Linked DNA regions of Prochlorococcus marinus XMU1406. The protein of the gene in region 1 interacts with the protein of each later gene in a pairwise test. Links are inferred from orthologs where the notes say so. Each region holds a gene or a part of one and is shown on either strand. Other genes may lie near its edges.

The links.
Region 2: the proteins of cysE (region 1) and cysK interact in binary tests that used the Escherichia coli proteins (3 or more experiments, as listed by UniProt). The link is inferred for Prochlorococcus marinus XMU1406 from one-to-one orthologs.

Annotation. Positions count from the first base shown.
Region 1 is NZ_JAAORG010000003.1:483,505-486,377, forward strand. Bases 44-2,873 are described here. They hold cysE (serine O-acetyltransferase), read left to right. Parts: upstream 44-1,006; coding sequence 1,007-1,741; downstream 1,742-2,873. Other genes in these bases: HA149_RS09080 (GntR family transcriptional regulator), read left to right, coding at 44-1,000; secA (preprotein translocase subunit SecA), read right to left, coding at 1,750-2,873. In the rest of the region: more of HA149_RS09080, read left to right, coding at 14-43.
Region 2 is NZ_JAAORG010000001.1:365,656-371,847, forward strand. Bases 1,581-4,532 are described here. They hold cysK (cysteine synthase A), read right to left. Parts: upstream 3,574-4,532; coding sequence 2,587-3,573; downstream 1,581-2,586. Other genes in these bases: queA (tRNA preQ1(34) S-adenosylmethionine ribosyltransferase-isomerase QueA), read left to right, coding at 1,581-2,584; HA149_RS02130 (PLP-dependent transferase), read right to left, coding at 3,658-4,532. Outside these bases: HA149_RS02115 (dihydrolipoamide acetyltransferase family protein), read left to right, coding at 86-1,453; more of queA, read left to right, coding at 1,460-1,580; more of HA149_RS02130, read right to left, coding at 4,533-5,127; HA149_RS02135 (trans-sulfuration enzyme family protein), read right to left, coding at 5,131-6,192.

The sequences.
Region 1 (2,873 bases):
AGGGTTTTAAAAAGTGAGATTCCATATTCAACAAGAAAGTGATATCCCAGCATCGACTCAACTTTATAATCAAATTTGTTTTGCAATTGCTGCAAGACACTATCCTCCCGGACACAGACTTCCCAGTACAAGGCAACTTGCAATGCAGACTGGACTCCACCGAAATACTATAAGCAAAGTATATAGACAACTGGAAATAGATGGAGTAGTTGAAGCAATAGCTGGATCAGGGATTTATGTAAGAGATAATCTTACTAAAAGAGAATTTAAAAAATCAGTTTACTCAAAAGATAAAAAAAGTAAACCACCAGATCAAGAAGCAAAGAAGGTAATTGACAACTTGATCAATCTTGGATGCACTTTACAAGAAACGAGAGATATATTGACCAATGAAATTGATTGGCGTATAAAGTGCGGATCAAGAATCATAGTCAGTACTCCTAGAGAAGATATTGGCGCTTCTATGTTAATAGCAGAAGACCTTTCCACAACAGTTAATGTACCTGTTGAGGTTGTTCCCATGGAAGAATTAGAAAAAGTTTTGAGTAATTCAAATAGTGGTACGATTGTCACAAGCAGGTATTTTTTACAGCCTCTAGAAAAAGTTGCTAAACAGCATGGGGTTCGAGCTATTGCAGTCGACTTGAGCGACTTTCAAAAGGAATTAAAAATTCTCAAAGAATTAAATGCTGGAAGTTGTGTAGGTATTGTTAGCATAAGTCCTGGTTTATTGAGAGCAGCAGAAGTGATTATACACAGTATGCGAGGTAATGAATTAATGCTAATGACAGCAATCTCAGACAATAACAGTAGATTACTATCACTCTTAAAAGCTTCGAACCATATAGTGTGTGATGGACCTAGTTTATCAGTTGTAGAAAACACATTATTAAAAAATCGTTCTCAGTTAATGAGATTACCTCAAATAATATGTGCTAAAAATTATTTAAGTATAGAAACAATAAATCAATTAAAAAAAGAAATAGGAGTTATTAATTAGACAAAGATGCTAAGAACTTTAAAATCAGATATAGAAATTATCAGAGAGAGAGATCCTGCCGCTAGAGGAATAATAGAGATATTTCTTTGCTACCCGGGCTTTCAATCAATAGTTATTCATAGGTTTACGCATAAATTATGGAAATTAAATATTCCTTTGATTCCACGTTTGTTAAGTCATACCAATAGGCTAATAACAGGCATTGAAATACATCCTGGAGCTAAAATTGGTAAACGGGTTTTTATAGATCATGGAATGGGAGTTGTAATTGGAGAAACAGCGGAGATAGGAAATAATTGTCTTCTATATCAGGGGGTTACATTAGGAGGTACTGGCAAAAGTCATGGGAAAAGACACCCCACCTTAATGGAAAATGTTGTAGTTGGGGCAGGTGCAAAAGTTCTTGGATCTATTACAGTAGGCTCTAATACACGTATTGGTGCAGGTTCAGTAGTTGTTCGGAATGTTGAAGGGAATAGTACAGTGGTTGGCGTTCCTGGCAGAGTCGTACATCAAAGTGGTGTAAAAGTGAACCCATTAGCTCACTCTGCTTTGCCAGATGCAGAAGCTAATGTGATAAAAAATTTAATGGATAGAATAGACCTCCTTGAAAATCAAATTCTTAAATTACAAAAAACTCTTAAATGTTTAGTTAACTCAGAATCCATTGATATCTCTAAACTAGGTGACGCTCAAAATCTTAAAGATAAAGAAATTATAGAATTTATTGGAGATGATTAAGTCTTTATTTAATTTTTTTCATTAACGTCAGTTTTAGGTTGAAACATAAACATTGAATAAATAACATTTCTCCTCATATTAGTCATCATTTCTAGAAACATATCATATCCTTCATTTTTGTACTCTATTAGAGGATCTTTTTGGCCGTAACCTCTCAATCCAACTGATTCCCTTAAGGAATCCATTGATTGAAGATGTTCTCGCCATAAATTATCTATTTGCTGTAAGATGAAAAATCTTTCAGCTTCTCTCATTAATCCTGGACGAATCTTCTCTATTTGAGATTCCTTCAAATCATAAGATATTCGTAATTGTTCTTGCAAATAGTTTTTTAATTCTTCTATGGAAAGTAAATTAACATCTTCAACTTTAAGATCATCTAATAAATATATAAATTCCTTGACTTTAGAAATTAATTGATCAATATTCCATTCTTCAGGTGGAAGATCAGGATTAATATAAGCCTCTACAATTTCACTCATTGTTCTTTCTCCGTACCCTATTACTTGTCTCTTTAAATCAATTCCCTGTAAAACTCTTATTCTTTCGCTATATACAGCTTTTCTTTGATTATTCATTACCTCATCATATTCGAAAACTTGTTTTCTAATATCGTAATAATAAGTTTCTACTTTCTTTTGAGCACTTTCTAAAGACCTAGTAAGCATTCCTGATTCGATAGGCATATCTTCGTCAACTCTAAATGCATTCATTAAATTTGCTACCCTATCTCCTCCAAAAATTCTTAATAAATTATCTTCCAAAGATAAAAAGAATCTAGTACTTCCAAGATCACCTTGCCTTCCAGCTCTACCTCTAAGTTGGTTATCTACTCTTCTTGATTCATGCCTCTCAGTACCGATAACATGTAAACCGCCAGCCTCTCTCACTTTTTTCTCTTCATTAATCAAAACTTGTTCATATTCTTTCTTGACATCTGATAATGATTCTCTCAAAAGCTTTATCAAGTTATCTTTAGTTGGTGCTTTTTCTGCAGCTGTAGCTATTCTGTCATCTAGTTCTAAGATAGAAAGTTGTCTCTCTCCCCAATTTTCAACAAGTTTATTAGATAAAAGAGAAAGTTTTTTTTCAATTGCTTCATCTAGTTTGCAAGGGAATAGACTGGTTGAAG
Region 2 (6,192 bases), on another replicon or contig:
TCAAGAGTTAAAAGGGTTCTTAATCATAAAAACTTTTGAAAGTTTGATAAAAATCCCTTAAAACTTATGCAATAACAATTTTCTTATGTCTCACGAAATATTCATGCCTGCCTTGAGTTCTACTATGACGGAGGGCAAGATTGTGGAATGGTTGAAAAATCCAGGAGATAAGGTTGAAAGAGGCGAATCTGTCTTGGTTGTTGAATCTGACAAGGCAGATATGGATGTTGAATCTTTTCAAGATGGATATCTTGCAGCAGTTTTAATGCCTGCCGGTAGCACTGCACCTGTTGGAGAAACTATTGGACTCATTGTAGAAAATGAGGATGAGATAGCTTCTGTTCAAGAACAAAATAAAGGAAATCAACCCGAAGTCTCTACTTCTGACCAACTTGAATTGGTAAGCAATAAAACTGAAGAAAAACCAGTAGTCCAGACTGAAAGTATCAATAAAGAAGCTGAAGAAGTCCTCTTAAAGAGTGAAAAGCCTGTACCATCTTTTAATACTGATCAAATTAATGCCGCTACAAGTAATGTTTCTTCGAGGATAATTGCATCCCCAAGAGCTAAAAAACTAGCCTCTCAAATGGGCGTTGATTTAGCAAAGGTTCATGGATCTGGGCCTCACGGAAGGATTCAAGCCGATGATATTTTGAAAGCTAATGGCCAACCTGTCTCTATACCATGGATAGGAGAAGGTAGTTCTCCCGCAAATATTCCTGGTGCAACTTTGGGAGTTGAAAGTAAACCAGAAACTTCAGGAAATAGTTTTGGTAATCCTGGAGAAACAGTTCAATTTAATACTCTTCAAAAAGCGGTAAATAAAAATATGGAATCTAGTTTAGATGTTCCATGTTTTAGGGTGGGATACTCAATCAACACAGATAAATTAGATAATTTCTACAAAAAGGTAAAACAGAACGGAGTAACTATGACTGCTTTACTTGTAAAGGCAGTTGCAAAGACACTAAAGAAACATCCTCAAGTTAACTCAAGCTTTTCAGAAAATGGAATTTCTTATCCAGAAAATATAAATATTGCTGTTGCTGTTGCGATGGAAGATGGGGGACTAATAACTCCAGTATTAAAAGAACCATGCAATACTGATTTATTTGAATTATCTAGGGAATGGAAAGATCTCGTAAAAAGATCGAGATCAAAACAATTAGAACCAGATGAATACTCAACGGGAACATTTACCTTATCTAACCTTGGTATGTTTGGTGTTGATAGATTTGACGCAATATTACCCCCAGGGACCGGTGCGATCTTAGCGATAGCATCATCGAAACCAACTGTTGCAGCTAATAGTGATGGTGCAATATCTGTTAAAAAAATAATGCAAGTAAATCTTACAGCTGATCACAGAGTGATCTATGGAGCTGATGGTGCTTCATTCTTGAAAGACTTGGCCTACCTGATTGAAAATGAGCCAGAGACACTTATATCTTAAATTTAATTGATTTCTCAAATTAATAATGAAGGAAGAGATTATAAGCTTGAAGCTTATGATTACTTTCTAGATCCTTCATTAATTGCTAGTAAGCCTTCTATAATAAGGCATGAATCAAGATTGATGATAGTTAGAAATAGTGTTTTAGAAGAGAATTGCTTAACTAACAAATTTACCAAGAATCTTTTAGAGGAATTTAGAAAAGGTGATCTTGTGGTTGTCAATAATACTAAAGTAATGAAGGCAAGGTTAAAGGTTGAATTAGAAAATAGGACGTTAGTCGAATTATTAGTCTTAGAAAGATCCCATGAATGTGTTTGGTTATGTTTGGCAAAGCCAGCGAAAAAGTTAAAAATAAATAGAAAAATAATATTAAAATCTCCTTCTGCACAAGATATTAATTTGATGGTTGATGGGGTTGATGAAGAAACTGGAGGAAGATTTATTAAATTTCCAGAAAATATAATTGATCTTAGTTCAATGAATGACCTTCTTGATAAATACGGGAAAATACCTCTCCCGCCTTATATAAAAAATTCCGAAGAAGAATCTTTTCATGAGAATAGTTATCAAACTGAGTATGCAACTAATCCAGGGGCCGTTGCCGCTCCAACTGCTGGTTTACACTTAAGCAAAAGTCTTATTTCCAATCTAAAAAAAAAAGGAGTAATAATTTTGCCGATAACTTTGCACGTAGGCTATGGAACATTTAAACCAATTAATCAAGAAGATCTAAGTGACTTAAAACTGCATAAAGAATGGGTAAGTGTTAATAAGGAAGTAGTGGGGGAAATAAAAAAAATAAAGAAAACAGATAGAAGAATAATTGCAATTGGGACAACTAGCGTGAGAGCTCTTGAAAGTTGTTATTCTCACGAAATTAATGACTTTATTCCTATAGCGAAATACGTGGATTTAGTAATTAAGCCAGGTTATAAATTTAAGGTAGTTGATGGATTATTAACTAATTTTCATCTTCCTAAAAGTTCATTATTACTATTAGTAAGTGCAATGATTGGTAGAGAAAGATTATTAGATTTGTATAAAAAAGCCATAAAAGAAAAATTTAGATTTTTCTCTTATGGCGATGCTATGTATATTTCACCAGATTCATTACTGGAGAAAAAATAGATTTAGGCTTTGACTGGTTCTTGAATGATTCCGCTTGGAACTTCAGTAAACATAATTGATGATAAATATCTCTCTGCTAAATCAGGTAGAACAACTACAATAGTTTTCCCCGCATATTCATCTTGTTCAGCTAATCTAACAGCAGCAGCAGCAGCAGCTCCACAAGATATTCCAACTAATAGACCTTCTTCTTTTGCTAATCTAAGAGCCATCTCGATTGACTCGTCATTTGTTACCTGTTCAACCTTATCAACAATTGACAAGTCAAGGTTCTTAGGAATAAATCCTGCTCCAATTCCTTGAATTTTGTGTGGTCCAGATTTAACCTCTTCTCCATTCATTGTCTGTGTAATAACAGGACTATGTGAGGGTTCTACAGCTACAGAAGTAATATTTTTACCCTTCTCTTGCTTAATGTATCTTGAAACTCCTGTAATTGTGCCGCCAGTTCCAACCCCTGCAACTAAAACATCAATTTCACCATCGCAATCATCCCAGATTTCTGGTCCAGTAGTTTTGAAATGAATTTCAGGGTTTGCTGGATTATCAAATTGACCTGGCATGAAATATTGAGAAGGATTACTTTCTGCAATTTCTTTAGCCTTAGCTATTGCTCCAGGCATACCTTTAGATGCCTCTGTTAAAACAATTTCAGCACCCAACACTGCCATAACCCTTCTTCTTTCAATTGACATGGATTCTGGCATTGTAAGGATCAGTTTATAACCTCTTGCTGAAGCAGTAAAAGCTAGGGCAATACCTGTATTTCCAGAAGTTGGCTCAACAATAGTTTTGTCTTTTGTAAGTTTCCCACTTTTCTCTGCATCCCAGATCATGTTTGCACCAATCCTACATTTGACACTATAAGCGGGGTTTCTACCTTCAATTTTTGCAAGTACTGTAGCTTTCGCGTTTTTAGTAACTGATTTTAATTTTACTAATGGAGTGTTTCCAATAGCGAAACTGTTGTCCTCATAAATTTTTGCCATTTATATATTGAGAAAATATATATTAATACTAACTATTATTCAGAAAAAGAGTATATAAGTTTCTATACGGTAAATACTAGGAATTTAGAAATTATTTAGTGCTTCAGAAAAGTTTTTCCATAATTGATCTTGGTCTTCTAATCCAACTGATACTCTAATAAGGTGCGAGGGTATACCAAAACTTTCAGCCCAATCCAACTCGTCATAATGTGCTAGTAAAACATAAGGACAAACTAGAGTAAATTTTGTACCTAAACTAGGTCCTTTAGATACTTGTAGAGAATCATAAAATTTCTTAGCTTTGTTTAATCCTCCATTTAATTCAAATGATAATAAGCAGCCGTATCCTCCATCAGAAGTAAGTAAAGAATTAAAATTTGGACAATTTTCAGGATGGAAAATATTTTTAATCTCGCTATGGGTCTCTAATCTTTTTTTTAATTCTAAACATGTTTTATTTTGTTCAAAAACTCTTTGATTTACATCTCTACTAACTTTCTCTAGATAAACTGTATCTCCATCGGAAAGTGTTGGAAGATTAATCTCGTTTAATGCATTTCTAAATTGATCAATCCATTTGCTTTTTGGATTTAGTATTAATGATCCTGCAAGAATATCACCACTACCTGAAAAAATTTTTGTAAGTGAAGTAAAAACTATATCTGCATGTTCTAGGGAATTTATATTTAAATTTGAACCAATTGTATCGTCAACAATTATAGGAATATTTAATTTTTTTGCTATTTCTGAAATTTTTTTAATGTTTACACATTTGAGCATTGGATTACTCGGTAGTTCAATAATTAATGCTGATGGATTTATGCTTTTGATTTCTAATTCAATATCCTCGCAATTTTCTTCTGTAATTAGCTTGGCTCCATGAAAGATATTCATTGGTAATTTAAGTACATCTACATATGGAAAACCAATTTGGAGTGTTGGTTTAGCTGGAAATAATTTATATATGATTTCTAATGATGTATGCAATGCAGACATCCCAGATGAAGTTAAGTGAATATCATTAGAGTTAATTTTTGTAGATTTAGAAATTCTATTTTTTATTCTTTGAGAACATTCATTTACGTAAGATTTTGGAGGGCAATCTTCAAGACCTAGTTCTATAGCAGCAGCTCTTGAAGATATGCCAAGACCAGTATGTTGCCAAAAAGATTTTGCATAAATACTTCCTTCTTCTTCAGTTATTAAGAGAGCTAAATTATCTCTTTTTTCTATTAATGAGAATTGTTCAGAAGTATTTCTATCAATGAATTTTTTGGCTTTAAAAGCTATACTTTCATTCGGATATGGCCAGATACTTTTATTGTTGTAGTGATTTTCTTTTTTTACTTTTTCGCATAATCTTTTCACTATTGGGTTTAGCCCGAATCTTGGGTAAATGGACTTCAATAAATTCATGCATTCTTGATTTTTTTCTTCGTAATTTATTACATCATTCCAAGTTGGTAATGCTACAGAAACAGCATGAATACTATCAGGAATAGAATATCCCAATTCTAAATTTTTCCATATAGGGTTTTTAAGTAAATCTCTCAATTTTCAGAATTTATTTAAAGCAAATAATATGTCTGAGATTAAATCGTTTGTTTCTTCACATCCAATCGATAATCTGACAAGAGCATCATCAATCCCTAAAAGATTTTTTGTTTCATCATCAACAGAAGCATGAGTCATTGTTGCGGGGTGACAAATTAAACTTTCAACTCCTCCAAGGCTTTCTGCTAGCGAGAAATATTTGAGAGATTTGCAAAATTTAAAAGTATCCTCTTTTTTAAGATTTAATTTTATGGTGATCATCGAACCTCCAGATATCATTTGCGATTTTGCTAAATTAAATTGCGGATGTTTTTGATTAAAAGGATAAATTACTTTACTAATTATTTTATGATTCTCTAATTCTTCAGAAATTAATTTTGCACTTTGCGTTTGTTGTTCGATTCTTAAAGGAAGAGTTTTTACTCCTCTTGTAATGAGCCAACTATCAAAAGGAGATGGTTGAAGGCCTAGAGCTTTTTGAGAGAAAAGCATCTTACTATTCCATACCTCATTATTTGTCAGTACTGCTCCACCAAGCGCATCACTATGTCCATTAATGAATTTTGTTGTGCTTACTAGTGATAGTGTTGCACCAAGGTCCAATGGTTTTTGAATAAGTGCCGTTGAAAAAGTATTGTCCACAACCACTGGGATTTGTAGTTTATTCGCTTCATCACAAATCGCCTTAATATCAAGTACCTTCAAAAGTGGATTAGTTGGACTTTCTAGCCATATCAAGGTTGGCTCGAAGTATGAAATCTTTTTGATATTATTTTCGTTTGTAAAATCTGTGTATAAAACTTCTAGTCCAAATTTCTTGAAAACTTTTTCGAACATCCTCACTGTACAACCATAGAGATTTGACTCGCAGAGTATTTTGTCACCTGATTTTAGTGTTGATGAAATTGCAGTTACCGCGCTAATTCCAGATCCAAAAACTGTGCAGTATTTAGAATCTTCTATTGATTTAAGGACGCTTTCTAGAATTCTAAAGTTTGGATTGCCTGATCTTGTGTAGTCGAAATTATCTTTATTTCCATGTTTGAAAGTAGATGTAGAAAAAAT